Regions from separate parts of the Achromobacter sp. FW305-C-13 genome, predicted to be linked through region 2. Evidence: riboswitches for the same ligand, from Rfam matches in the RefSeq annotation. Region 2 holds a riboswitch; the other holds the start of a gene.
The links. A riboswitch is a leader RNA that binds a small molecule or an ion and turns the genes downstream of it on or off. The one in region 2 is predicted to bind glycine.

Region 1: linked by a shared signal. The riboswitch ahead of AC3WMU_RS01470 (D-amino acid dehydrogenase) and the one ahead of gcvT (glycine cleavage system aminomethyltransferase GcvT) in region 2 are both predicted to bind glycine.

Annotation. Positions count from the first base shown of each region.
Region 1 covers NZ_JBYSYN010000001.1:310,896-325,404, reverse strand. Annotated here, with positions in the region: gene AC3WMU_RS01515 (ABC transporter permease) at 1-747, opposite strand, end outside; gene AC3WMU_RS01510 (ABC transporter permease) at 752-1,705, opposite strand; gene AC3WMU_RS01505 (ABC transporter substrate-binding protein) at 1,768-3,435, opposite strand; gene AC3WMU_RS01500 (Zn-dependent hydrolase) at 3,630-4,904, opposite strand; gene AC3WMU_RS01495 (spinster family MFS transporter) at 5,078-6,454, opposite strand; gene AC3WMU_RS01490 (AraC-like ligand-binding domain-containing protein) at 6,575-7,558, shown strand; gene AC3WMU_RS01485 (NAD/NADP octopine/nopaline dehydrogenase family protein) at 7,663-8,760, shown strand; gene AC3WMU_RS01480 (3-hydroxybutyryl-CoA dehydrogenase) at 8,754-9,797, shown strand; gene ampC (class C beta-lactamase) at 9,767-10,951, opposite strand; glycine riboswitch at 11,052-11,142, shown strand; glycine riboswitch at 11,143-11,242, shown strand; gene AC3WMU_RS01470 (D-amino acid dehydrogenase) at 11,283-12,512, shown strand; gene AC3WMU_RS01465 (autotransporter domain-containing protein) at 12,525-14,509, opposite strand, start outside.
Region 2 covers NZ_JBYSYN010000002.1:780,058-794,566, forward strand. Annotated here, with positions in the region: gene AC3WMU_RS15055 (translocation/assembly module TamB domain-containing protein) at 1-159, shown strand, start outside; gene dcd (dCTP deaminase) at 268-831, shown strand; gene AC3WMU_RS15065 (GNAT family N-acetyltransferase) at 836-1,687, opposite strand; gene AC3WMU_RS15070 (GGDEF domain-containing protein) at 1,860-3,098, shown strand; gene AC3WMU_RS15075 (GNAT family N-acetyltransferase) at 3,108-3,626, opposite strand; gene AC3WMU_RS15080 (hypothetical protein) at 3,739-4,191, shown strand; gene AC3WMU_RS15085 (arginine/lysine/ornithine decarboxylase) at 4,422-6,683, shown strand; gene AC3WMU_RS15090 (BaiN/RdsA family NAD(P)/FAD-dependent oxidoreductase) at 6,706-7,908, shown strand; gene AC3WMU_RS15095 (superoxide dismutase) at 8,051-8,665, shown strand; gene AC3WMU_RS15100 (ZIP family metal transporter) at 8,697-9,590, shown strand; glycine riboswitch at 9,822-9,918, shown strand; glycine riboswitch at 9,953-10,077, shown strand; gene gcvT (glycine cleavage system aminomethyltransferase GcvT) at 10,169-11,269, shown strand; gene gcvH (glycine cleavage system protein GcvH) at 11,369-11,746, shown strand; gene gcvP (aminomethyl-transferring glycine dehydrogenase) at 11,817-14,509, shown strand, end outside.

The DNA.
Region 1 (14,509 bases), on a different contig from region 2:
GGGTTCCGGCGGCCGCACGCCCAGGCCCAGGAACGACAGGCCCGAGGCCAGGATCATGGACACCGAGATCAGGCTGGTGGAATACACGAAGATCGGACCCAGCACGTTGGACAGCACGTGCGCCCGCACGATCGTGAAGGGCGAGGCGCCCGACGCCCGCGCCGCGTCAACGTAGTCGCTGCGGCGAACTTGCGCGGTGACGCTTTCGGCCACACGCACGACCTGCGGGATGAAGACGACGGTCAGCGACACGATGGCGTTGAAGATGCCCGCCCCCAGCGTGCCGGACAAGGCGATCGCCAGCAGCACGGACGGAAACGCGTAGAACACGTCCACCACCCGCATGATCAGCGTGCTGGTCCAGCCGCCCGCGTAGCCCGCCAGGATGCCGATGGCGCTACCCACCACGAAGGCCGCGATCACCGGCACGATGCCCATGAACAACGAGAGGCGCGCGCCCAGCATCAGGCGCGACAGCATGTCGCGCCCCAGTTCGTCGGCGCCCAGCGGATAGCCTTCGGTGCCGATGGGCCGCAGGCGCTTGAGCATCGACGCCTGGAACGGGTCCGCCGGCGAGATCCAGGGCGCCAGGATCGCCATGACGATCAGCGCCAGGATGACAGCGCCGGCGGCCAGCGCCACCGGATCGCGCCGCAGGCGGCGCAGCACGTTGGACCAGTAACCGGGCGACCGCGCCACCGGCGCCACGGCCGGGACGGCCGCCAGGCTTGCAAGGGAATCGGTCATGCGATCAGCTCCTTTCGATACGCGGGTCGAACAGGCCTTGCAGGATGTCGACGGCCAGGTTCAAGACCACGAAGAACAGCGCCAGCACCAGGATCGTGCCCTGCAGCAGCGGCAGGTCGCGCTGGAAGATGGCTGCGTTGAGCAGAAAGCCCGTGCCCGGCCAGGAAAAGACGGTTTCGATCAGAATGGAGCCGCCCAGCAGGTAACCCAGCTGCAGGCCCATCACGGCCAGCGCGGTGGGCGCGCAGTTCTTGGCCACGTGCAGGAAGACGCCCAGGTCGGTCAGCCCGCGCGCGCGCAGCCCCACCACGAATTCCTGCGACAGGGTCTCAGCCACCAGCGCGCGCACGGTGCGGGCGATGATGCCCATCGGGATCACCGACATGGTCACGGCGGGCAGGATCATGTGGCGGAAATGCGCCCAGTCCGCCACCCACTCCCCCGAACCGCCCGGGCCCGCGCCGGTAGGCGGCAGCCACATCAGTTGGGTCGAGAACACGATGACCAGGACCATGCCCAGCCAATAGTGCGGCACGCTGACGCCGACGACGGACACGAACGAGGCGACGCGGTCCATCGGTGAGTTGCGGTAATAGCCGCCCACGAAACCCAGGAACGCTCCCACGACAAAACCCAGCATCGTCGCCAGACAGGCCAGCCGCAGCGTATTGCCCACGGCGTTCAGCACTTCGGCGGCAACGGGGCGGCCGGTAGCGATCGAGGTGCCCAGATCGCCATGCAGCGCGCGCCACAGCCAGCCCGCGAACTGCTCGACGAGCGGACGATCGAAGCCGTAGAGCTGCATCAGTTGCCGCTGCAGGTCGGCTGATGCGTCGGGCGGCAGGATGGATACCAGCGGATCGCCGGGCGCCAGGTGGATCAACAGGAAACAGAGCAGCGCGACCCCCACCATGATGGGCAGGGCGTACACCACGCGCCGGAAAATGTAAGACAGCATAGGCGTCACCGGCTAGTGCGGGAAGGACGCCGCGCCGGGCGCCGTCCTTCCCGCGTTCAGGGTCAATCCATCGACATCGTGGCGATATCGATGAACCAGCTCTTGGGCTGCACCACGCCCTTGACCTTCGGCGACATGGCCCGCGGGCCGACGTCATGCGCAATCCAGACGAACGGCGCCTCTTCGACCACGCGCGCATGCAGCTTGGCGAGCGCGGCGTCGCGTTCTGTGGGCGTGAACGTCGTGCGCGCGTCCTTGATCAAGCCGTCGATCTCGGCGTTGCCGAAATAGCCCCAGTTGTTCGACGTGGGCGGGAAAGTCTTGGTGCTGACGAAGCGCACGATGGCGAAGAACGGATCCATGGCCGCGAAGCTGACGTTGATGGCGTCGCTGCCGTTGGCTGACGGGTCCTTGGCGCCCTTGCGCCAGTTAGTGAACAGCGTGTTCCACTCCACCACGTCGAAGCTCACGTCGAAGTAGCAGTCTTTCAGGTTCTGCTGCACGAACTCGTTCATGGGCAGGGGCTGCATCTGGCCCGAGCCCGAGGCCGAGGTCTGCACTTTGACCTTCACGGGCTTGGCCTTGGAATACCCCGCTTCGGCCATCAGCTTGCGGGCGGCGTCAGGGTCATACCTGATGTCGAACTTGGGGTTGCCCCACCAGGGATGGCCCGGCGGCACCGTGCCCTTGGGCTCGGCCATCATGCCTCCCAGCAGCTGCTTCAGTTCGCCCCGGTTCACGCACAGGTTGGCGGCCTGGCGCACGCGCTGGTCCAACCACGGAGACCCTTCCTTGAACGACAGTTGCCACGGCCACACGTGCGGCTGCTCATTGGAATAGATGACGAAACCCCGAGCCTTGATCGCGTCGAAAGCGTCGGGCGCGGGCGCCTCGATCCAATCGACCTGGCCGGACATCAGCGCGGCCGTGCGCGAGTTGGCTTCGGGCAGCGGCAGCATCACCACGCGGTCGATCTTCGGCCGGCGCTTCTCGTCCCAGTACCCGTCGTACTTCACGACTTCCAGCCGTTCGCGCGGCACGAACTTGGCCATCTTGAAGGGGCCGGTGCCTGCGGCGTCGGCCGCAAACGCGGCCCAGGCCTTCTGCGAGCGCTCGGCGGCGTCCGTCACCGACGCCGGAACCGCGGCCAGCTTCTTCTGCCATTGCGCAGGCGACGCCATGTACAGGTTGGTCAGGTTGATCGGCAGGAACGAATCGGGCTCGGACGTGGTCAGCTCCACCGTCAGGTCGTCGATTTTCCGGGCAGACACCAGCGTCGGCATACGCGAAGCCGTCACGCCCACCTGGCTGGGATCGAACTGCGGCGCGCTCTTGTCGAGCACCTTGCCCACGTTCCACACCACCGCGTCCGCATTGAAGTCCGACCCATCATGGAACTTCACGCCTGGGCGCAGCTTGAACACCCACTTGGTCTTATCGGCGGCATCCACGTCCCAGGACAGGGCCAGGCCGGGAATCAGCACACTGGGGCCGTCCTGCTTGGACAGGTCCCACTGGGTCAGGCCGTCGTACATCGGAATACCGGTGAAGCGGTTGCCCTCGAACCCCTGGTCAGGCTGGCCCAGCGTGCGCGGGATGTCGCCCGCCGTCATACCGATGCGCAGCACCTTTTCGGCATGCGCCGTGGCCGGCGAGAAGGCGGTGGCGCCCGCTGCCGTCAGCGCGAGCGCGGCGGCCAGGGATTTGATGCGGATACTCCGTGTCTGCATTGTGGTTCTCCAGGTACACGTGCACAGAGTTAGTACACAGAATTTGTATAAGCAAGTTCTGTGCCATGTGCAGGGCATCGGAGCGCCCGGGGCAGGCCCCGGGAAATGCAGTCAGGAACGGCGTGGGCCCGTGGCCGGCGGCACCACGTCAGCGCAGCGTGCGCCGCCGTGGTGCGGGCATGCGCGTCAGCGGATCATGCCGCCACGCCGGCTTGCGCCAGCATGGCGCGCAGCAGGACATTGCATCCCGCCTCCAGGTGCTCGGGGCGCGCGTCCTCGATCTCGTTGTGGCTGATGCCGTCCTTGCAGGGCACGAAGATCATCGCGGCGGGCGCCACGCGCGCCAGGTACACGGCGTCATGCCCTGCCCCGCTGACCACGTCCATGGCCGACAGCGACAAGGACTTGGCGCCTTCGCGTACCGAATCCACCAACACGGGAGCGAAAGGCTGCGGCGCGAAGTACACCACTTGCTCCACCTGGGCGGCAACGCCCCGGGCCGACGCCGCGGTATCCACCGCTGCGCGCAACGCGGCGTCCATGGCGGACAGCGTGGCGTCGTCGGCCGCGCGCAAGTCCACCGTCATGCGCACGCGGCCGGGTATGACATTGCGGGAATTCGGAAACACGTCCATCCAGCCCACAGTGCCGCGCGCATCCGGCGCGTGCGCCAGCGCGATCTCGTTCACGGCCAGCACCAGGTCGGATGCGGCCAGCAAGGCGTCGCGGCGCAGCGGCATGGGCGTGGGGCCCGCATGTGCTTCCACGCCTGTCAGCACCACGTCGTACCAGCGCTGGCCCAGGGCGGCCGTCACCACGCCAATCACGGTATCGGCCGCTTCCAGCACCGGGCCTTGCTCGATATGCGCCTCGAAGTACGCGCCCACGCCGTCCGGCTGCGCCGGCGGCACGGCGGCGTCGCCGTCGTAGCGGATGTCGCTCAAGGCCTGGCGCACGCTCACACCATCCCGGTCCTGTTGCGACAGCGCGTGCTCCAGCGTGAAGGCGCCGGCATACACGCCAGAGCCCATCATCACCGGCACGAAGCGCGACCCCTCTTCATTGGTCCATACCGCCAGTTCCAGCGGCGCCTCGGTCTGCACCCCGGCGTCGTTCAGCGTGCGCAGCACCTCCAGGCCAGCCAGCACGCCGTAGTTGCCGTCGAATTTTCCGCCGGTGGGTTGGGTGTCGATATGACTGCCCGTCATGACCACGGGCAGGCGGTTGTCGCGCCCTGGCCGGCGCGCGAAGATATTGCCGATGGCGTCGACGCGCACCTCACAGCCGGCGTCCATCGCCCAATTGACGAACAGGTCCCGGCCCTGCCGGTCCAGGTCGGTCAGCGCCAGCCGGCACACGCCGCCTTTCTCGGTGCCGCCGATGCGAGCCAGGTCCATCAAGGATTGCCATAAGCGCGCGCCATCCACGCGCAGGTCGGCCAGGGTGGGGGTTGCGGAGGCAAGCGTCATGGGAGTTCCTGTTCAGGGGACGGCCGCGGCATGCGGCATCGGTACGGGCCATTCTTGACTGTGTACCAGCGCCCTGCAAATACACAATCACATCGCGCCGGCCTCACTGTACAGGTCGTTGCCGTCCGCCTGTACAGGTCGCGTGCGCCCCCATACCCTGCCTTCCTATCCGTTCAGGGCATCACCTGCGCAGGCCGCAAGGCCGCCTGCGTGCTGTCCTCCAACGCCAGGCTGCGCCGGTAGCGGGCGCACCCCGCGGCCAGCAACACGATGCACAGCACCGTCGCGCCGCCCACCAGGATGGAGAGCGACTGCCCCACCGCCGCCGGCTGCTTAAACAGGCGGTCGGTCAGCAACGCGACCGCCGTGGTTCCCAGCCCCAGGCCGATCAGATTCGAGATCAGCAGGAACAGGGCCGACACCTGCGCGCGGATCTGGTTGGGCGGCAGGATCTGCATGGCCGCCGTGGACGTCGGCATGGGAAACGATGCGAAGAACATCGCGGGCAGCAGCAGACCCACCGACAGCCACAGGCTGTCCACCTGAGTAAAGGCCACCGCGGGCAAGGCCATGCCGACGGCGCCGATCACGCCGGCGCGCAAGGGCGCATCGCTGTAACCGCGCTTGGCCAGCCAGTCCATCAGCCAGCCGCCGCAGAACACGCCCGCGGTGTTGGCCACCAGCACCACCACACCCAGCATGTAGCCCACCTCGACCGGCGACATGCCGAACTTCCGTATGTAGAACGCGGGCGTCCAGCCCAGCAGCGCAAACAGCACCATGGCATAGAACGAAAAGCCCAGGTAATGGCAGAAGAACGTGCCCCGGTGCCGGCCCAGGAAGCGGACGGTGTCGCGCAGCGTGGGCTTTTGCGCCTGGCCCGCGGCATTGCGGCGCAGGCCCAGCCGCTGGGGATCGCGCACCGTCAACAGGATCAGCAGCGCCACCAACAGGCCGGGCAAGCCCACGATGAAGAACGTGACCTGCCAGGGCCGCATCGCGCCGATCCACGGCACCACCACGGTGTCCACGCTTTTCAGCAAGTCGATGACATAGCCGCCGATCAGGAAGGCCATGCCGCCGCCGATGAACGACCCGATCGAATAGATACCCACCGCACGCCCCAGCTTCTCACGCGGGAACATGTCGCTAAGCATGGAATAGGTGGCGGGCGACAAGGCGGCTTCGCCCACGCCCACGCCGATGCGCGCCAGGAACATCTGCGCGAAATTGCGCGACAGCCCACAGGCGGCCGTGGCCAGGCTCCAGAACGCCACCCCGATCGCGATGATCTTCGGCCGCGAATAGCGGTCGGCCAGCAAGGCGATCGGAATGCCCATGAAGGCGTAGAACAAGGAAAACGCCAGGCCGTGCAGCAGGCTGAATTGCGTGTCGGACAGCTGCAGATCGTGCTTGATGGGTTCGATCATCAGCGCCAGGATCTGTCTGTCGACGAAGGAAAATATGTACGCTAGCATGCATATCACGACGACGTACCACTCGTAGGCGTAGCTTCGTCTTGTCCCTTGCTGCCGGGTGGCGTCAGTCATGTTTTTCCCTTGGAGTGTGCCGGGATCGGGCTGCGTCCCGTTTGTCCATCTGTTGTAGGTCTTTGCGCAACCGGACTCTATACGCCGGACGCAACGACTGTTCCCACCGCGCAGGAAAGCATGTTCAACGACACCTATCCGCTGAACCGCCATTGCTTGCTGGACTCGGGCAACGCCACCGAGATCAAGGACCAGGTCAGCCAGCACCTGTGGTCGCACCGTATGTGCGTCGCTCAGGGGAAACCCTTGCAGTCACGGCTGTACGGCGTGTTCTTCGGCAGCGCGGCGCTGTTCGACCTGCACTACGGCGCGGAAGTCGAAATCGATGCCGGCGACATCGCCAGCTATTACCTGATCCGCATCACCTTGCAAGGCTCCGGCCTGGTCACGCTGGGCAAGCGCCGCGCGCTCATGCGTGAAGGCGGCCTGACGATCTCGTCGCCCTCGGAACCCAGCGTGATCAGCATCGGGCGGGATTGCCGCAACCTGATCCTGCGCGTGGAACGGCAGGCGCTGGAACAGCAGTTGCAACGCCTGCTGGACCGGCCGATCCGCCATGCGCTGGTGTTCGACCTGGAAGTGGACCCCGATGCACCGGGCCTGGCCGCCGTGCGCGAAACGCTGGACTACCTGTGCCGGCTGTACCAGCACCCCGCGATCGACGGCGTGACGCAGACACTGGCGGCAGGCTTCTCCGACTATCTGCTGGCCCTGCTGCTGACGCAGTTGCCCCACAATTATTCGGACCTGCTGCGCGCCGATCGCAGGCAGCCTTTACCCCAGCATGTGCGCCGAGCACGGGAATACATCGAAACCCACGTCGACGAATCCATCTCGCTGGCGGATCTGGCGGCGCACTGCGGCGTGTCGATTCGCACGCTGCAGAACGGCTTCACGCAGTTCCTCAAGCAAAGCCCCAGCGACTACGTGCGCAATCAGCGCCTGGCGCTGGTCCATGCGGCGCTTGAGTCCGCGCGCACGGGCGACAGCGTGACCGACATCCTGCTGCGCCATGGCGTGACGAGCTTCGGCCATTTCGCCACGCATTACCGCAAGCGCTACGGCTGCCTGCCGTCGGACACCTTGCGGCAGCATCGCGGATAAGCGCGGCCCATTCCCTTGCCGGATCGGAACGGCGCTTGCGCATTTTGCGCAGCCCGCGCCTGGCGCCGCCGCTAGGATCAAGCTTCAATCGAAGGAGCTTGATCATGCGAATCAGCGTAATAGGCGGCGGCCACGGCTGCTATGCGGCGGCGGCCGAGCTGGCGGAAAAGGGGCATGAGGTGCGCTGGTGGCGCCGCGACCGCAGCGCGTTCCAGGGCTTGCGGGATGCGGGCGCGTTGACCGTCACCGACTACCGCGGCACACGCCAGGTCCCGGTGGGCGCGGGCCCCGGTCATCTGCAGCTGACGGACGCTCTGGAAGACGCGGTGACCCATGCGCAACTATTGGTCATCCCGCTACCCGCCACGACGCACCAGGCGCTGGCGCCGGCGCTTGGCCCGCTGTTGCGCGATGGACAGGTCGTGTTCCTGCCGCCGGGCACCTTCGGCAGCTACCTCTTCGCCCGCGCCCAGAAAGACGCGGGCAATCCGGCCCGCGTCGCCTATGCGGAAACCGGCACGCTGCCCTACCTGGCCCGCAAGCACGGCAACCAGGTGGTGATCAGCGGCTACGCCACCCGCCTGCCCACGGGCGTATTCCCCAGCCGTCTGTCGGAGGAAGCCCTGGCGCTGCTGCGGCAGGCCTATCCGGCCATCGAACCCATCGAGGACGGCCTGTCCGGTGCGCTGATGAATGCCGGCCCGATCATCCACCCGCCCCTCATCATGATGAACGCCGGCCCGCTGGAACATTTCGACAAGTGGGACATCCACAACGAAGGCACGCAGGCCTCGATCCGCCGCGTGACCGACGCGCTGGACGCCGAACGCATCGCCATCCGCGTCGCCCTGGGCTATGCCGCGCCGCACTTTCCGCTGGCCGACCATTACGCCCGCGAAGGCGACGAATGGATGTACGGCCGCGGCGCCCACGGCAAACTGACCGATAGCGGCGACTGGCGCGAAACCATCGACCTGCATACCCACCGCTACATGCTGGAAGACACGCGGCTAGGACTGTCGTTCCTGGTGTCTGCCGGCCGGTGGGCGGGCGTGCCCACCCCGGTGGCGCAAGGCTTGCTGAGCGTCGCCAGCGCCATCACGGGACGCGATCTGTACGCCGAAGGCCGTACCCTGGAAGGCCTGGGGCTGGACGCCTTGTCGCGCCGTGGCATGGCCGAATTGCTGGCACAAGGATGCTGACCATGGCCGACAGAATCTGCGTGATCGGCGCCGGCCGCATGGGCGAAGGCATCACCCTGTCATACCTGCTGGCCGGGCGGGACGTGACGCTGATCGACATCAAGCCGCGGCAGCCCACAGAACAATCCGCGCACGACGCCCGCGTGCGGGCCAACCTGCGCCGCGAGCTCGCCACGTTCGGCCAACTGGGCCTGCTGGACGCCGGCCAGGCGGATGCCGTGATGGGCCGCGTGCGGCTGTGTCGGCGCGACGACGCCACGGCTGACCTGCAAAGCGCGCGCATCGTGTTCGAGGCCGTGCCGGAGCGGCTGGACGCCAAGCGCGATGCCTTCCAATGGCTAGGGGAAACCTGCACGCCAGACGCCGTCATTGCATCCACCACGTCCACCTTCCTGGTCACCGAACTGGCCGAACTGGTGCCGCACCCCGAGCGCTTTCTGAACGCGCACTGGTTGAACCCCGCCGCCTTGATTCCGCTGGTGGAAGTCAGCCGGGGGCCCAAGACGCGCGACGCTGCCGCCCAGCAGCTGCTGGAGGCGTTGCGCCAAGCGGGCAAGGTGCCGGTGCAGTGCGCGCCGTCCGCAGGCTACATCGTGCCCCGCATCCAGGCACTTGCCATGAACGAGGCCGCCCGCATGGTGGAGGAAGGCGTCGCCAGCGCCGAAGACATCGATACCGCCGTCCGGCTGGGCTTCGGGCTGCGCTTTTCGGTGCTGGGCTTGCTGGAATTCATCGATTGGGGCGGCGGCGACATCCTTTACTACGCCTCGCGCTACCTGTCCGAAGCCATCGGCCCCCGCTTCGCCTCACCTGAAGTCATTGCTCGCAATATGCAGGAAGGCCGCAACGGCCTGCGCGACGCCCAGGGCTTTTACGACTACGCCGGCGTGGACGTGGACGCCTACAAATTGGAGCGTCTGGGGCAGCTGTGCCAGCGGCTGGAAATCATGGGACTGCTGCCGCGCGCGGGCGCAGCCCCTGCCGAGCCCCAAACCGCCGCTGACGCTCAGCGCGCGAGTTCTTCCAGTATCCGGTAGGCCAGCCGCACGCGGGCCTCGTTCGGATAGTTCTTGTTGGCCAGGATCACGACCCCCGCCTTCCTGGCCGGCACGAACGCCACATAGGCCCCGAAGCCGTTGGTCGATCCCGTCTTGTTGATCCACACGGCATCCTGCGGTGCAAGCGGGGGATTCAGTGCGGCCGCCGGATGGCTCTGGCTGTTCAGCGTGCCCGCATTCGCTGTCAACAGCGCATCCAGCGTGGCGGGATAGGCAAGCTGCTCCCAGGCCAGGTCCTGCGTCATGTCCCCTATCCGGTAATAGCCCACGTGCGTGCGGGCGACGGCGCGCTGGATAGCGGCGTCGCCCGCCGTATTCAGATTGGCCTCGACAAAGCGCAGCAGGTCGCGCGCGCTGGTCTTCACGCCATAGGCCTCCGCCGCCAGCACGCCCGGATTCACGCGCACCGGCGCATCCTGTTTGTTGTAGCCCTGAGCGTAGTCACCCATCGCGGCGGCCGGCACGTCGATGTACGTGTGCGACAAACCCAATTTGGGAAACAGCGTCTTTTCCATGGCGTTGGCGAACGGTTCGCCCAGGCTCTTGGCGGCCACCACCCCAAGCATCCCGATGCTGGGATTGGCATAGGTGCGGTACGTGCCCGCTGGGTACTGGGGCCTCCAGGCCTTCAGGTAATCCATCAACTGCGCGTCGTTGCGCACGGCGTCGGGCACCTGCAACGGAAACCCTCCGCCGGTATGCGTGCCCAGATGGACGAGCGTCAGCTTCCCGAAATCCGACCCCTGCAAGACGGGCAGGAAGCGCGCGGGGCTGTCGTTCAACGACAGCTTGCCCAGCACTTCGGCATAGGCCGCCAGGGTCGCGGTGTAGGTCTTGCTGATCGAGCCCACCTCGAACAGGGTGTCGCGGCTGACTTTGGCCTGGGTCTGGCGCGAGGCCACGCCATAGCTGTAGAACTGCTGCCGGCCGTCCCGCGTGATGGCGATCGCCATGCCGGGCACGCCGTATTCGCGCATCACGGCCTGCGCGGCTTCGTCGATGCTGCGGCTGGCCGTGGTCGGGTCTACGGGAGGCGTCGGCGCGGCAAACGCCTGCGCAGCGCCTGCGCCCAGCGCCAAAACCGCCAGCCCCGACAAGGCGATGCGCCGGGTACTTTCAACTTGCATTCTCATGGTCCTATCCCTTCATTTCCAGCCGCTGCCGACCGCCCGACATAGTACTTACCCTGAATCCCATTCGACAAGAACTTGGCTATTCTCTATTCCGTCGATTCAAAACCGCGCAGAAGAGACTGGCCCTTGCGGCCGGCGCCGACGGAGCAACCGCCCCGGAAACTCTCAGGCAACAGGACTGCGCGAGTCTAGACAATCTGGAGAGAGGCGCCGTGCGCGCCCACCGAAGGGGATCCCGCCGTCATCAGCGCAGCGGGTGAAGCTCTCAGGTACCAAGACAGATGGGGTGCGGCGGCCAGTTCGGGCCGCGGCCACTCAATCTGGAGCCATCATGCCCCGCATCGCCATCATTGGCGCCGGTATCACCGGCGTCACGTCCGCCTATGCCTTGTCCAAGCTGGGATACCAGGTCACCGTCTACGACCGCCAGCGCTATCCCGCCATGGAAACGTCCTACGCCAATGGCGGCCAGCTGTCGGCCAGCAACGCCGAGGTCTGGAACAGCACCGCCACCGTCCTGAAGGGCCTGCGCTGGATGTGGCGCAAGAACGCGCCGCTATTGCTGAACCCCAAGTTCAGCTGGCACAAGTATTCGTGGCTGGCGCAGTTCATGGCGCAGATCCCGAACTACCGCGAAAACACCATCGCCACCACGAGGTTGGCCATCGAAGCACGCCAGCATCTCTTCGACATGGCCGAAGCCGAAGGCATCGACTTCGACCTGGAACGCCGGGGCATCCTGCACATCTACCACGACGCGGCCAGCTTCGACGCCGCCCGCCGTTCGAACGCGCTGTTGCAGGCAGGCGGCCTGGAGCGGTACGCGGTATCCGGCAGCGAAGCCCGCAATATCGAACCCACGCTGCAAACGGATTGCCACGGCGGCTTCTACACGCCGTCGGACGCCACCGGCGACATCCACAAATTCACGAGCGGCCTGGCGCGCGCGTGCGAACGCCATGGCGTCACGTTCGTGCAGGACGCCGACATCGAGCAGATCAGCCGCGACAGCCGTCCCTATGTGCTGGACGTCCTGCGCGAAGGCGGCACCCAGCGCGAGCAGCACGAAACCGATGCCGTCGTCATCTGCGCCGGCGCCGTCAGCCGCAAGTTCGCGCGACAGATGGGCGACACGCTGAACATCTATCCGGTCAAGGGCTATTCCATCAGCGTGCACCTGGACGACGCGCAAAGCCGGGACGCCGCCCCCCGTGTCAGCCTGCTGGACGAAGCGGCCAAGATCGTCACCAGCCGGCTGGGTGACCGTTTCCGCGTGGCCGGCACGGCGGAATTCAACGGCTTCAACATGGACATCCGCGCAGAACGCGTGCAGCCGCTGATCGACTGGACGCGCAAGCATTTCCCCAACATCCGGACATCGCGCGTGGTGCCCTGGTGCGGCCTGCGCCCCATGACGCCCAACATGATGCCGCGAGTCGGCCCGGGCAAGCGCCCGGGCGTGTTCTACAACACGGGCCACGGCCACCTGGGATGGACCCTGTCGGCGGCCACCGCGCAGATGCTGGCGGCAAGCGTCGGGAAGACGCTGCCGCTGCCTTGAGCTGGCGCCCGATCAGTAGCGCCAGGTCACGCCCACGGAGCCGGCATTCTCGCGATTGCCGCCTCCGAACTGGCCGCTGTAGGTGATGCCGATGGTGGCAGAACGCGACACCGCGATATCCACGCCCAGCTCGGTGAACGCCGCGTCGCGCGCCAGCGGCGCGCCGGATACCGTGAAGGGCTGGCTGCCGTTGAACGCCAGGCGGGTCCGCGATTCAACGTCGCCGAACGCGTGCCGCCAGCCTGCGGCCGCACGCAACACGCCCTCCGTCTTACCCGCGGAGAACGCCGTCTTGCCGCGCAGGCCCAGGGTCGTGGTAGTCAGCGAATTGCGGTTGCTTTCCCCGCTCAATGCCGCCAAGCCACCCGATTCCTGGAAGCCCCGGGTACGCGTGTCGGACCACGCCACGCCCGCGAACGGTTCCAGTTGCGCCCGCTCCGCCACCGGCCACGCATAACCGACTTCGGTGAAGAGCTGGCCCGTGCTGGCGCCGTAGTCCGCGGTCAGCTTGTCTTGCTGGCCCGCGACCGCAACGTTGCGTGTCGTGGAAACGTCGTGCCAGGTGTAGCCGGCGCCGACCAGCAGGTTGATCTTGCCCGGTCCGGCCTGGAAGGCCTTGCCGCCATAGACCGTGGCGCTGTAGCTGTCGACATCCGCCTTGGACGAATTCGCATCGACCCGGATGCGGCTATCGGTGTAGCCCAACGCGCCGCCCAAGCGCCAGCCGCCGCCCACCGCGTGGTCTGCACCGACGAACACGCCGCCGGTACGCTGATCCACGCGCGAGGCGTTGCCGTTGCCATCCAGCGTCTGCCAGGTGCCGACAAGCTCGGCCCAAGCGGGTTGCGCTGCCGAACCCGGCAGTGCCGATGCGGGCGACGTGCCGCCTGCCTGTGCGGTGGCGGCGCCCGGCGCAAGGCCGGCATCCAGATTGGCGCGCAAGCTCTTGAACGGCAAGTTCCGCGACAGTCCGCTCAGATTGTTCAGGCCCGACGTCACGCTGGCGTGCGCCTCTCCGGACAGGCTGTCGAACACGCCGGCGGGTGCGCCTTCCGGCAAGGTCAGCACGTACTGATACAACGGATTCGCACCGGACAGGCTGTCCAGCGCATTCGCGGCGGCGCGCTGGTTCGACGTGCCTGCCGCGTCGGCAAAGCGCATCGGACGCGTGCCCGGCGTGGACGGCGTGGTGGGTTCTACCGGCACGCGCTTGCGGTCCAGGCGCAAGGTGACAGCCTGCGCGTCATAGCCCAGGTTCGCATCCAGATACGCGAACGCGGACGATGCGGAATCGAACGCGCCGTTGATCCGGTTCGCAGTCAGAATCGTGTAGCTGCGCTCGCCCGCCAGATTGCCGTCCGGGCCGACATGCAGCACCGAACCACCCAGATTGGCCGTGCCGCTGACTGCGATGCGGTCGCTCTCGTTGGATTGCGAGTCCGCCTCGACCCGGTATACGGAACCGGCTTCCAGTGTCAGGTCGCCCGCCACGCGCAGCGTGCCGATGGAGTTCCCCGGCGCGATGATGCCACCCGCCTGCACGGTGGTGCCGCCGACGGTGCCCGTTCCTTGCAGCACGGCGTCGCGAGCCACCGTCACCTGGCCGCCCAGCTTGCCCTGCCCATTGATGCCGACCGACAAGATGCCTTGATCAATGCGGGTAGTTCCGGCAAAACCCGCGCTGTCGCCGGTCAACGCCAACATGCCGGCGCCGGTCTTGGACAAGCCGCCCGTTCCGGACAGGACGCCCGAATAGGTACTCGATTGCGGGGCGTCCATATGCAAGGCCCCGGCCGCACCCACGTCCACATTGCCGGACAAGGCACCGCCCGAGGCGGCCAGCGTACCGGCCGTCACGCGCCAGTTCTGCGCACTGCGGCCCGACAACGTCAGGACACCCGCGCCAGCCTTGGTCGCTTCGCCCGAGCCCGAGATGTCGCCGCCGAACGTTCCGCTAGCGGCCTGATCGAACACGACGAAACCGTTATTCAGCAGAT
Region 2 (14,509 bases):
TTCGCCAACGGCATCACGCTCAGCGTCGAGCAGGCGCTGGCGGGCAGTGACACGGTCGGCCGGGCCAGTTACCGGCTGGCGCGCGGCCTGTCCGTGGACTTGAAGGGCGGTTCGGTCAACGGCATCGCGCTGGTCTATCGGACCTTCTGGGGCAACTGAACGGCGGCTGGCGGGGCGGGATCAAGGCGTCCCGCCCCGCCCGCAGGCAGCCTGGGCGCGCTCGGGATAAAATGAGGCCCATTCCTTACCCTTAGCACCAATCCCACCATGAGCATCAAAAGCGACCGCTGGATCCGCCGCCAGGCCGAAGCCGGCATGATCGAACCCTTTGAAGCGGGTCAGGTCCGCACGGCCAATGGCGGGCGCATCGTCAGTTACGGCACCAGCAGCTACGGCTACGACGTGCGCTGCGCCGACGAATTCAAGATCTTCACCAACATCAATTCCACCATCGTCGATCCGAAGAATTTCGACGAAGGCTCTTTCGTGGACTTCAAGGGCGACGTCTGCATCATCCCGCCCAACTCGTTCGCCCTGGCCCGCACGGTCGAGTACTTCCGCATCCCGCGCAGCGTCCTGACGATCTGCCTGGGCAAGAGCACCTACGCGCGCTGCGGCATCATCGTCAACGTGACGCCGCTGGAACCCGAATGGGAAGGCCACGTCACGCTGGAATTCTCGAACACCACGCCGTTGCCCGCCAAGATCTACGCCGGCGAAGGCTGCGCGCAGATGCTGTTCCTGGAAAGCGACGAAGTGTGCGAGACCTCGTACGCTGACCGCGGCGGCAAGTATCAGGGCCAGCGCGGCGTCACGCTGCCGCGTACCTGATCCGTCAGTCGTCCTGTCCGGGCACGGGGCGCAGGTAGTCGATATCCCATTCGCTTTCCGCCGTCTGGACAAATCCATGGCGGCGGTAGAAGCGGTTGGAATCGCTGCCGCGCAACGCACCCACGGCGACCGGCAGCCCGCGGCTGTCGGCCTCCTGCAGAATCTTGCGTATCACCTGGCTGCCCAGGCCTTGCCCCTGCGCGGCGGGCACCACATACAGGTGGTCCAGCCGCAAGCCCGCGCCTTCCGGACGCAGGGCGTAGAACCCCACCCATTGCCCGTTGTGCTGGATCGCCCACGTGTGTTCCGGCTGGAAGGTATTGCGCAGCCGGCTGCGCGCCCGTTCCGGGTCAAAGCGGCCCAAGCGCTCAAGGCTGTCGCGCATGGCGTCGATACGCAGGGTGGCCAGCGCGTCGAAATCCGCTGCCGACACCGGCCGGTACTGGACGTTTCCGCCTGACAGTTCGTCATAGCCGCGGCCCAGGAATTGCAGGATGCAAATGCCGTGGCCGTAAGGGTCGCTCAGGTGCGCGATGCGGCCCCAGGCGTGCGAGGCGGCCGGATCTTCCAGGCGGGCGCCGGCCGCGACCGCCTGATCGACGGCGCGGTCCACGTCTTCGACCACCACGTCCAGATGCACGGGCGTCCAGTGCCGCGCGTAGTCGCGAGACTGGCGTGCCGCGCTGGCCGCGGGGCTTCCAGCCGCCTTCTCCAACAGATAGATGGGCGCATTGGCGCCCAGCATTTCCGCCGCCTTCGGTCCCAGTCGTCGATGCAGGGTCAATCCGAAGGCGCGCCGATAGAAGTCGATGGCGTGTTCAAGATCGGGGACATCGATATTGACCAGGATATGCATAGGGCTTTTCCATTGGATGGGCCTGGAAACCATATCACGGGTCCGGCGCTGAGTGCGGCCGGCAGCGTGCGCGCCGCCCGCTAAAGAAAACCGCTGGCGTGGCCGTAAAAAGGATATATGTGTTTGCCGATTTGGCGACGTCATCTCTGCAAGCTGAGCAAGGCCCCGACCCGTGCGTTACCCCCATATCCCCTGGCTGCCCCTGTTGTTCTATCCCGCGCTGCCAGTGGCCGCCGCGGTCGGCCTGATGTTGTGGCGCGAATGGCCGCCGGCGCTGACGCTGATCGTGCCCTTCGTGCCGTGGGTAATGGCGCTGATCGGCGCGGCGATCTGCCTGATGTACCAGCGCTCGCAAACCATGGCGTTGATGCTGTGCGTGCTGGCTGCCACCGCCGTCTGGCCGACGCTGGCCCGCGAAGCGCCGTGGGCGCTAGGGCCGGTGCTGGCCTGGTGGTCGATGGCCTATACGATCAATGCGGTGTGGTCAGAGCGGTCAAGCATGTTGCTGGACATGGTGGCGCGCATCGGGTTGATGGCTGTGGGCGTGGCGGCGATCGCGCTGGTCGGCAAGGATGGTCTGGCCGATGTCTTCGGGACGTTGGCGGTGCAGGGCAAGCTGGCGCGCCTGGGCGTGCCGGTCGAGGCGCTGGTGGGGCTGCTCTTGACGGGCCTGACGCTGACTTTGCTGTTGCTGCGCTACGGGCGTCCACAGCAGGCGGGGCAATGGCTGGGCTTTGTCTGCATGGCGTGGGCCTTGCCACGCGGCGCGCAGCATCCCATCGAACTGGCCCTCATGTCGGCGGCGGCGCTCACGGCGCTTTCGATTTCGCTGGCGCACGAAGGCTTCCATATGGCGTTTCGCGACGAGCTGACCGGTTTGCCGGGCCGCCGGGCGTTGAACGAACGCCTGCAGCGCATGGGCCGCGTCTACACGCTTGCGATGGCCGACGTGGACCACTTCAAGATATTCAACGATACGCACGGGCACGACGTGGGTGACCAGGTGCTGCGCATGGTGGCGTCGCAACTGCGGCGCGTGCCCGGCGGCGGCCAGGCTTACCGCTACGGCGGCGAAGAGTTCACGTTGGTGTTCCCGGGCAAGACGGCGGCGGAAAGTATGCCCCACCTGGAAACCGTCCGGCGCGCCATCGAGGCCTATCAGATGCGCCTGCGCGACAAGCCCGCCCGGCCCAAGACGGACCAGGTCGGCCAGCGCAGACGGGGCGGTCGGGGCGGACGCGGTTCGCGTCCGTTGCGGGTGACGGTCAGCATCGGCGTGGCCGAGCGCGGTGAGGCCTTGCGGGCGCCGGACGCGGTGATCAAGGCGGCGGATCAGGCGCTGTACAAGGCCAAGGACGGCGGCCGCAACCAGGTGTGCGCGTACGGCGTCCGGCGCAGGGCAAGCGCCTGAGCCGCCGGCCTACTTGCCGGTCAGCGCCAGCGCCATCAGGGTTTCGTCGTAGAGCTCGCCGTTCACGCACAGCGCCTCGCGTTCCCTGCCGTATTCGGCAAAGCCCAGACTGGCGTACAGAGTCGCCGCGGCGGTGTTGTTGGCGGTCACGCTCAACTGCACCTGCCGGATGCCGCGCATGGTCTGGGCGTGCGCGATCGCCGCATGCATCAGCAGCCGTCCCCAGCCGCGCCCGCGCTGCGCAGGGGCGACGTACATGCTCCAGATATGCGCCTTGTGGCGCATCTTCAGTTTGCGCTGGCGGCCCACGCCCACCATGCCGGCAAGGGCGTCGTCCGCAAACACGCCAAACATCGCGCCGTCATCCAGCGGCGTGATCCATCCCCGGATGTCTTCCAGTGTCAGCGTGTGTTCCTCTTCGTAACTCGATCCGAACGATTCCGGGGTTTCTACCAGGGCGTCCAGGCGCAATTGACGCAGGGACGGGGCATCCGGGGCGGTCAGACGTCTGACAAGCGGTGAGGGCATGGCTGCGAAGTGTTGGGAATACGGAACGGTTGGGGACGTTTGGGCAGTATAGGCGGGCCGCTTGCCTATAATGGGTTCATTGCCGCTTGCGGTTTTCACAAAGGAGCCAATGATGTTCGGTTTCCTCAAGATAAACCAGGACGCCAAGCGCGACGAAGTGCAGGAAGAGTTCGTCGCCCGTGTGGCGGATGCTGCGCAAGACTTTGTACAAGCCGCCAGTTCCACTGGCGCAGTGTTGGACTACTCCCTGTCCAGCGTCCACGCGCTCGATGACGCGCTGGAGGCCGCCCACGTCGGGATCTTGCCTCTTACCCCCATGCAGACCGTCGGCGCCGCCGCCTACCTCTACGAGATCGGGCGCCGGGCCCACGGCGGCCTCTACGAGGTCTGCGACGACGAAGACCCCGTCGTGCTGGTCTGCGGTGACCCTGGCTCCGAAGTCTGTTTTGGCGCCATTGCCAAGGTCGAACGGCGCATCCGCTACGGTGCCGCCGAGGCGATCCCCGCCTACTTCGAGCTCTTCACAGCCGCCTTGCAGAAGGGCGAAGCCCACACGATCCGCTAGCCCGGTGCCGTTGTCGCTGCACTGAAAGCGCCCGCTTTTGGCGCGATGACAACGGCCGTGCAGGCCTTCTGGGGATTTCCCTTAGGACTGTAAGAAAAACAGCCCTACAATTCCGCCATTCCCGCCTCCCCGGTGGGTGCTCGCGCCGTCTGTCATCAGGCGGATTTTTACTAGAAGTACACTCGCGCCGCGATAAGCGTCCGATCCCGCCTTGCCCCAGGAGCGCCTGCATGAAATTCCGCTTCCCCATCTTCATCATCGACGAGGACTACCGTTCCGAGAACGCGTCCGGTTTGGGTATCCGTGCCTTATCTGAAGCGATCGAGGCCGAGGGCGTCGAGGTGATCGGGGTGACCAGTTATGGCGACCTGAGTTCGTTTGCGCAACAGCAAAGCCGCGCCAGCGCCTTCATCCTGTCGATCGACGATGAAGAGTTCGACGTGGATTCGCCCGAGGACGTGGCCAGCGCGATCAAGAACCTGCGCATGTTCATCGGCGAACTGCGCTTCCGCAACGCCGACATTCCCATCTATCTGTATGGTGAGACGCGCACGTCGGAACACATTCCGAACGACATCCTGCGCGAACTGCACGGCTTCATCCACATGTTCGAGGACACCCCCGAATTCGTGGCGCGCCACATCATCCGCGAGGCCCGCAGCTACGTGGATTCGCTGCCGCCGCCGTTCTTCCGCGAGCTGGTGAAATACGCGCAGGACGGTTCGTACTCCTGGCACTGTCCCGGCCACTCGGGCGGCGTGGCGTTCCTGAAGAGCCCGGTCGGACGCATGTTCCACCAGTTCTTCGGCGAGAACATGTTGCGCGCCGACGTCTGCAACGCCGTGGACGAACTGGGCCAGCTGCTGGACCACACCGGCCCCGTTGCCGAGTCCGAGCTGAACGCCGCGCGTATCTTCCATGCTGACCATTGCTTCTTCGTCACCAACGGCACCTCGACCTCGAACAAGGTCGTGTGGCATGCCAACGTCGCCGCGGGCGACGTGGTGGTGGTGGACCGCAACTGCCACAAGTCGATCCTGCACGCCATCACGATGACGGGCGCGATCCCGGTGTTCCTGCGCCCCACGCGCAACCACCTGGGCATCATCGGCCCGATCCCGCTGGAAGAGTTCCACCCGGACAATATCCGCAAGAAGATCGAAGCCAACCCCTTCGCGCGCGAAGCGGTGAACAAGAATCCGCGCATCCTGACCCTGACGCAAAGCACGTACGACGGCGTCATCTACAACGTGGAAATGATCAAGGAGCAGCTCGGCAGCTATGTCGATACGCTGCACTTCGACGAAGCCTGGCTGCCGCACGCCTCGTTCCACGAGTTCTACAAGGACATGCACGCCATCGGCCAGGACCGTCCGCGCAGCCATGACGCGATGGTCTTCGCTACGCACTCCACGCACAAGCTGCTGGCCGGCATCTCGCAGGCATCGCAGATCATCGTGCAGGAGTCCGAGACCCGCAAGCTGGACCGCAACGTCTTCAATGAGGCGTACCTGATGCACACGTCGACCTCGCCGCAGTACGCGATCATCGCGTCGTGCGACGTGGCGGCCGCCATGATGGAGCCGCCGGGAGGCACCGCGCTGGTCGAGGAAAGCATCCGCGAAGCGCTGGATTTCCGTCGTGCCATGCGCAAGGTGGAGTCGGAGTTCGGCAAGAACGACTGGTGGTTCAAGGTCTGGGGCCCGAACCGCCTGGTGTCCGAAGGCATCGGCAACCGTGACGAATGGATCCTGGAAGCCAACGACCATTGGCACGGCTTCGGCGAAATGGCCGAAGGCTTCAACATGCTGGACCCGATCAAGGCTACGGTCATCACCCCGGGGCTGGACATGTCGGGCAGCTTCGGCGAAACGGGCATCCCCGCCGCCCTGGTCTCCAAGTACCTGACCGAGCACGGCGTGGTGGTCGAGAAGACGGGCCTGTATTCGTTCTTCATCCTGTTCACCATCGGCATCACCAAGGGCCGCTGGAACACGCTGCTGACCGCCTTGCAGCAGTTCAAGGACGACTACGACCGCAACCAGCCGCTGTGGCGCATCCTGCCGGACTTCTGCAAGGTCCATCGCCGCTACGAGCGCATGGGCCTGCGCGATCTCTGCCAAGAGATCCACGAAGCCTACCGCGCGCGCGACGTCGCCCGCTTGACCACCGAGATGTACCTGAGCGACATGGTGCCGGCGCTTAAGCCGTCTGACGCCTTTGCCCGCATGGCGCACCGCGAGGTCGAACGCGTCGACATCGACAAGCTGGAAGGCCGCGTGACCGGCGTGCTGCTGACGCCGTACCCCCCGGGCATCCCGCTGTTGATCCCGGGCGAACGCTTCAACCGCACGATCGTGCAGTACCTGCAATTCGCGCGCGAGTTCAATGAGCGCTTCCCCGGCTTCGAAACTTACATCCACGGCCTGGCCGACGAAGTGGGTCCGAATGGCGAAAAGCGCTACTACGTTGATTGCCTGATCGAAGAGTGAGGCCTGCGGGTCTGGAGTCCTGATGTTTGATGTAGCCGTACTCGGCGCCGGCGCCGCTGGCATGATGTGTGCAGCGGTGGCCGGCCAGCGCGGCTTGCGCGTGGTGCTGGTCGACCATGCCGAACGCCTGGCGGAGAAGATCCGCATTTCCGGCGGCGGCCGCTGCAATTTCACCAACATCGGGGCCGGACCCGCCAACTTCCTGTCCGACAACCCGCATTTCTGCCGCTCGGCGTTGTCGGCCTACACGCCGCAGGATTTTCTGGCGCTGATGAAGCGCCACCATATCGCCTGGCACGAGAAGCATCGCGGCCAGCTGTTCTGCGACGATTCCAGCGAATCCATCATCGACATGCTGCGCGCCGAGTGCGACGCCGGCAAGGTGCAATGGCGCATGGGCTGTTCGGTATCCGAGATCGGCCACGGTGAAGCGGGCTTTGAGCTGCGCACCGCCCAGGGCGTGATCCGCGCGGCCAAGCTGGTCGTGGCCACCGGCGGCATGGCGATCCCGCAGCTGGGCGCCACTGAATTCGGCTTGAAGATCGCGCGGCAATTCGGCCTGAAAGTCGTCGAGCCCCGGCCGGCGCTGGTGCCGCTGACTTTCGACCCCGCGCAATGGCAGGCGTTGTCGGAGCTGTCGGGCGTGGCGCTGGAAGTCGGCCTGCACACCGGGCAGGGCAAGGCGCGGGGCGAATTCCTGGAAGACCTGCTGTTCACTCACCGGGGCCTGTCGGGCCCGGCGATCCTGCAGATCTCCAGCTATTGGAAGCCCGGCGAGCCCATCGTGATTGACCTGGCGCCGGGCCGCGATCTGGCCCAGGAACTGCTGGCCGCCAAATCCGGCAACCGGCAGCAGCTGCATACCGTGCTGGCGGGGCTTTGGCCCAAACGGCTGGCCGACCGCTGGCTGCATCTGGCCGAGCAGGGCGGCAAACCCGGCCTGGCCGCGTTGCGTCTCGCCGACGCGCCGGACAAGACGCTGCGGGCGCTGGCGCAGGACATCCATCAATGGTCGCTGGTGCCCAGCGGCACCGCCGGCTACAAGAAGGCCGAAGTGATGCGCGGCGGTGTGGACACGCGCGGGCTGGACCAGAAGTCCATGCAGGCCAAGACCACGCCGGGGCTGTATTTCATCGGCGAAGCCGTGGATGTCACCGGCTGGCTGGGCGGCTACAACTTCCAGTGGGCCTGGGCGTCGGGCGTGGCTTGCGGCAAGGCGCTGTAGGGAAGGTGCCCGGCGCATAGCCGGGCGCTATGGCACGAATTGCAACAATACCATTGTGATATCAAATAAAAATACATATCATTTATGTTTTCGATATTGACTTACGCCTTCCATCGGGAAGGCGGGTCCACCGGAGACATGCATGGCCTACACCCTTCCGACCCTGCCGTACGCCTATGACGCCCTGGAGCCTCACATCGACGCGATGACGATGGAGATCCACTACAGCAAGCATCATCAAACCTATGTCACCAGCCTGAACGCGGCCCTGGACGACGCCGGGATCAGCACCGATGAACCCGTCGAAGCCCTGGTGGCCCGCCTGGACCAGTTGCCCGAGGCCATCCGTGGCGCGGTACGCAACCACGGCGGCGGCCACGCCAACCACAGCCTGTTCTGGTCGGTGATGTCGCCCGAAGGCGGCGGCGAACCTGACGGCGCGCTGGCGGCCGCCATCGAATCCGAACTGGGCGGTTTGGCCGCCTTCCGCGAGGCCTTCACCAAGGCGGCGCTGACCCGTTTCGGCAGCGGTTGGGCCTGGCTGTCGGTGACGCCGGCCGGCAAGCTGGTGGTGGAAAGCAGCGCTAACCAGGACAGCCCGCTGATGCAGGGCAATACCCCCATCCTGGGTCTGGATGTCTGGGAACACGCCTACTATCTGAAGTATCAGAACCGCCGTCCCGAATATATCGGCGCCTTCTACAATGTCGTGAACTGGCCCGAAGTGGCTCGCCGCTATGCGGCCGCGAAGGGCTGAGCGCATCTCTCTCAAGGAGGGGAGCGGCCCTATGAACACCTTCAGCCGTCATCGCGTGCGGCCCGCGGCCACCAGCATCAGCGTGTGGACGCTTGCCGTCATGGTGTCCTGCCTGGCGCTGCATCAGCTCTGGGCCTACCTGGACGTGCGCGCGCCGCACGTGGCCGACGCGCTGCTGGGCGGCTTGGTGGCGGCCGCCGCCACCGCGCTGGGCACGCTTCCCATTCTCTTCGCCCGCACCATCCCGCAGAAGGTGCAGGACAGCATGTTCGGCTTTGGCGCCGGGGTGATGCTGGCCGCCAGCGCCTTTTCGCTGGTGGCGCCCGGCATCGAGGCTGCCAAGACCCAGGGCATGGGGCCGTGGGGTGCAGGCCTGACCGTCGGCGCGGCCATCCTGCTGGGCGCGGCAGTCCTGCTGGTGATGGACCGGACCCTGCCGCATGAGCATTTCATCAAGGGCCGCGAGGGCATCGAGGCGCACCGCCTGCGGCGCACCTGGCTGTTCGTGTTCGCCATCACCTTGCACAACCTGCCCGAAGGCCTGGCCATCGGCGTGGGTTATGCGGGCAGCGACCCCGTGCGGGGCACCGCATTGGCTACAGGCATTGCCATCCAGGACATCCCGGAAGGCCTGGTCGTGGCGGTGGCGCTGCTGGCCGCCGGCTACAAGCGCTCCTTCGCCGTGGCGTTGGGCATGCTGTCCGGGCTCGTTGAACCGCTGGGCGCGGTGATCGGCGCCGCTATCGTCGGATTCTCGGCGCCGATGCTGCCGTGGGGCCTGGGTTTTGCGGCCGGCGCCATGCTTTTCGTCATCAGCCACGAGATCATCCCGGAGTCGCACCGCAAGGGCCACGAGGTTTATGCCACCTGCGGGTTGATGATCGGGTTCGTCTTGATGATGTTGCTGGACACCGCGTTGGGATGACCCGGCTGGGCGTCAGAAGGACGGGTTTTCCCCGCCGGGCCGCCCCAAGGGGAAAAAGCCCCCTTGGGGGGCAGCAAGCACGCGTAGCGTGCGCGGCGTGGAGGCCTTTTCCCCGCCGGGCCGCCCCAAGGGGAAAAAGCCCCCTCGGGGGGCAGCAAGCACGCGTAGCGTGCGCGGCGTGGGGGCCTTTCCCGAGGGCTTCTTTTCGTTGTATGCTTGGCGCCGCTGTCACGCATGTTTGCGGGAGAGAGCGGCCTTTCATTTCGGGCCGCCGCCGAAGGCGCAATTCGCCCAGAATCGCTCAGGTAACCGATACCGCACATGCTTGCCCTGTCCCGGTTTTTTACCGTGCGGACGCGGCAAAACAGTACTCTGGAGAGACCTGGCGCCGACCCTGAAGAAGGGACACAACGAGCAGCCCAGGCGCCGAAGGTGCAAACCCGCCATGCGCGGGGCAACTCTCAGGCAAAAGGACAGAGGGGCGGAAGATTCAGCCGTAGCCGCGCGGGCGTAGTCCGCCTGCCGCGACCGGCATTCCGTAACCCTGGCAGAGCCCTGCCGTCCCGGAGTTTCCGCGCATGTCCGCAACCCTCAAACGCACCCCGCTGGCCGAAGAACATATCGCCTCCGGCGCCCGAATGGTCGATTTCGGCGGATGGGACATGCCCTTGGCCTACGGCTCGCAGCTGGAAGAACACCACGCGGTGCGCCAGGACGCCGGCATGTTCGACGTGTCGCACATGCTGAACGCCGACGTCGTCGGCCCGGACGCCTTTGCCTTCCTGCAGCGCCTGGTCGCCAATGACGTGGCCAAGCTGACGGTGCCGGGCAAGGCGCTCTACTCCTGCATGCTGAACCCGCAAGGCGGTGTCATCGACGACCTGATCATCTACTTTTTCGCCGCCGACGAATGGCGCGTGGTGGTCAACGCCGGCACGGCCGACAAAGACATGGCCTGGATGCAGCGCGTGAAGCAGGCCGGCAATTTCGACGTCACCATCACCCCGCGCCGCGATCTGGCCATGGTGGCCGTGCAGGGCCCGAACGCCCGCGCCAAGGTCTGGGCTGCCCGCCCGGCCTGGCAGGCCGCAACCGAAGCGCTGACCCCCTTCGTCGCCGCCATCGTGGGCGACGACACGCTTGTCGCCCGTACCGGCTACACCGGTGAAGACGGCTTTGAAATCGTCCTGCCCGCTACCGAAGTCGTGCAGCTGTGGCGTGATCTCGTCGCCCAGGGCGTGCGCCCCGCGGGCCTGGGCGCGCGCGACACGCTGCGCCTGGAGGCCGGCATGAACCTGTACGGCCAGGACATGGACGAGCTGACGCACCCTGACCAGGCCGGCCTGACCTGGACCGTCTCCCTGAAAGACGCTGAGCGCCGTTTCATCGGCCGCGACGCGCTGGAGCAGTTCGCCACCCCCGCCACCTTCATCGGCCTGAAGCTGCAAGAGCGCGGCGTCATGCGCGCCCACATGGCCGTGCGTACGCCGGCCGGCACGGGTGAACTCACCAGCGGCACCATGTCGCCCACCCTGGGCGTGTCGGTCGGCTTTGCCCGCCTGCCGCAAGGCGTGCGTCCGGGCGACACGGTCGAGGTCGACATCCGCGGCAAATGGGTGCCCGCCCTGGTCTGCAAACTGCCGTTTGTCCGTAACGGCAAAGCCGTCGAACACTCGTAAACTCGAAGCTTCGCGCGAGCGCCGGCCCGGCCAGGGCAAGCGTCGCCCGCGCGAGGCGCGCAACACCATTCATCTACCCGCATTCCCTCAGGAGTTCCCATGAGTCTGCCCACCGATCGCAAGTACACCCAGTCCCACGAATGGGTCAAAGCTGAAGGCGACGTGTTCGTCGTCGGCATCACCGACACCGCCCAGGATCAATTGGGCGATCTGGTTTTCGTTGGCGACGTGAAGGTCGGCGCCAAGCTGAACGCGGGCGAAACCGCCGGCGTGGTCGAGTCGGTCAAGGCCGCCTCCGACATCTACGCACCCGTGGCCGGCGAAATCGTCGCGTTCAACGATGAGCTGGAAAACAACCCCAACCTGATCAACGAATCGGCCTTCACCGCCTGGATCTTCAAGATCAAGCCGGTCAACGCCGCCGATGCCGACAAGCTGCTTGACGCTGCCGGCTACGAAGCCGTCGCCAACGGCTAAAGCTGGCCCGAGGCGGGCACGGCCCCTGTGTCGCGCCCGCCCTGACGCACCACCACCCCGAGATCCCCCCATGTCGCGCGCCCTAGACACCCATACCGACTTCATTCCCCGCCACATCGGCCCCTCCGATGCCGACCAGGCCACCATGCTGAGCGTGATTGGCAGCCCCAGCCTGGACGCCTTGATCGAAGAAGTCGTGCCCGCCAAGATCCGCAGCCAGGCCCCGTTGGCGCTGCCGCCCTCGCGCAGCGAAACCGACGTGCTGGCCGAACTGAAGCAGATCGCGGGCCGCAACAAGGTCTACCGCAACTACATCGGCCAGGGTTACTACGGCACGCAGACGCCCAACGTCGTGCTGCGCAATATTCTTGAGAACCCCGCCTGGTACACGGCCTACACGCCTTACCAGCCGGAGATCTCGCAGGGCCGTCTTGAAGCCCTGCTGAACTACCAGACCATGGTCGCGGACCTGACCGGGCTGGACATTTCCAACGCCTCGCTGCTGGATGAAAGCACCGCTGCCGCCGAAGCCATGACGCTGGCCCGCCGCGGCGCCAAGTCGCAAAGCCCGGTGTTCTTCATCTCGCGCCATGTGCATCCCCAGACCATTGAAGTCGTGCGCACGCGCGCCGAAGGCCTGGGACTGGAAATCGCGGTGGGCGACGAGGCCGAAGGCCTGCCCGAGTGCTTCGGCGTACTGCTGCAGTACCCGCACAGCACCGGCTCCGTCGCCGACTATCGCAAGCTGACCGAAACCGCCCACGCGCAAGGCGCCGTGGTGGCGTGCGCCACCGACCTGCTGGCGCTGGCCGTGCTGGCCGCCCCGGGCGAGTGGGGCGCGGACATCGCTATCGGTTCGGCGCAACGCTTCGGCGTGCCGTTCGGATTCGGCGGCCCGCACGCTGGCTTCATGGCCTGCAAGGATTCGTTCAAGCGCAACATGGCTGGCCGCCTGGTCGGCGTGTCCAAGGACTCGCAAGGCAATCCGGCCATGCGTCTGGCGCTGCAGACGCGCGAACAGCACATCCGCCGCGAAAAGGCGACGTCGAACATCTGCACCGCGCAGGTGCTGCTGGCCGTGATGGCCGGCATGTACGCTGTGTGGCACGGCCCGGTTGGCATCCGCCGCATCGCCTGCCGCGTGCAGCGCAGCACCGCCATCCTGCGCGCCGAACTCGTGAAGCTGGGCGTGAAGGTCGTGAACGACACGTTCTTCGACACGCTGTTGCTGGAAACCGGCCCCGCGACCCCGGCCATCCTGACGGCCGCCGAGTGCGAGCACATCAACCTGCGCCGCGTCGACGGCGCCCGCCTGGCGGTGTCGCTGGACGAGACCGTCACCACGGCCGACCTGCAAGCGCTGGTCAACGTGTTCGCCGCCGGCCTGGAGCGCGATGATGTCGAGCTCGACATCGACGCGCTGGACGCCGCCGCCGCGGGCGGCATCCCCGCTTCGGTGGCCCGCGAAAGCGCCATCCTGACGCACCCGGTCTTCTCCAGCGTGCAGTCCGAAACCGACATGCTGCGCTACCTGCGCCGCCTGGCCGACAAGGATCTGGCCCTGGATCGCACGATGATCCCGCTGGGCTCGTGCACCATGAAGCTGAACGCCACCGCCGAGATGATCCCGATCACCTGGCCCGAGTTCGCGCTGATCCACCCGTTCGCACCCGCTTCGCAAAGCCAGGGCTACAACGAGCTGATCGATCGCCTGTCGGCCGCGCTGTGCGAGATCACCGGCTACGACAACATCAGCCTGCAGCCCAACTCGGGCGCGCAGGGCGAATACGCCGGCCTGCTGGCGATTCGCGGCTACCACCAGGCCAACGGCCAGCATCAGCGCAACGTCTGCCTGATCCCGTCGTCGGCGCACGGCACCAACCCTGCCTCGGCGCAGTTGGCCGGCATGGACGTGGTGGTGGTGGCCTCCGACTCCAACGGCAACGTCGACTTGGGCGACCTGCGCGCCAAGATCGAACAGGTCGGCGACAATCTGGCCGCGCTGATGATCACCTACCCGTCCACGCACGGCGTGTTCGAAGAAGCCGTGACCGAGATCTGCGATCTGGTCCACCAGGCTGGCGGCCAGGTCTACCTGGATGGCGCCAACATGAACGCGATGGTCGGCGTGGCCCAGCCGGGCAAGTTCGGTTCGGACGTGTCCCACCTGAACCTGCACAAGACGTTCTGCATTCCGCACGGTGGCGGCGGCCCCGGCGTGGGTCCCGTGGCGGTGCGCGCCCATCTGGCGCCGTACCTGCCGGGGGTGGTGAACGAGCAGGGCAAGCTGCACGGCGACGCGAAGGTCGGCCCCGTGTCGGCCGCGCCGTTCGGTTCCGCCGGCATCCTGCCGATTCCGTTCGTGTACATCTCGCTGATGGGCGCCGACGGCCTGCGCCGCGCTACCGAAGTGGCCATCCTGAACGCCAACTACATCGCCACCCGCCTGCGTGACCACTACCCGGTCCTGTACGCGGGCCGCAACGGCCGCGTGGCGCATGAATGCATCCTGGACGTGCGTCCGCTGAAGGAAGTCAGCGGCATCAGCGCCGAAGACATCGCCAAGCGCCTGATGGACTATGGTTTCCATGCGCCGACCATGAGCTTCCCGGTGGCCGGCACGCTGATGGTCGAGCCGACGGAATCCGAAGGCGTGGCCGAGCTGGACCGCTTCATCGACGCGATGATCTCGATCCGCGAGGAAATCGCCCAGGTCGAACGCGGCGAACGCGACCGCGAAGACAACGTCCTGAAGAACGCGCC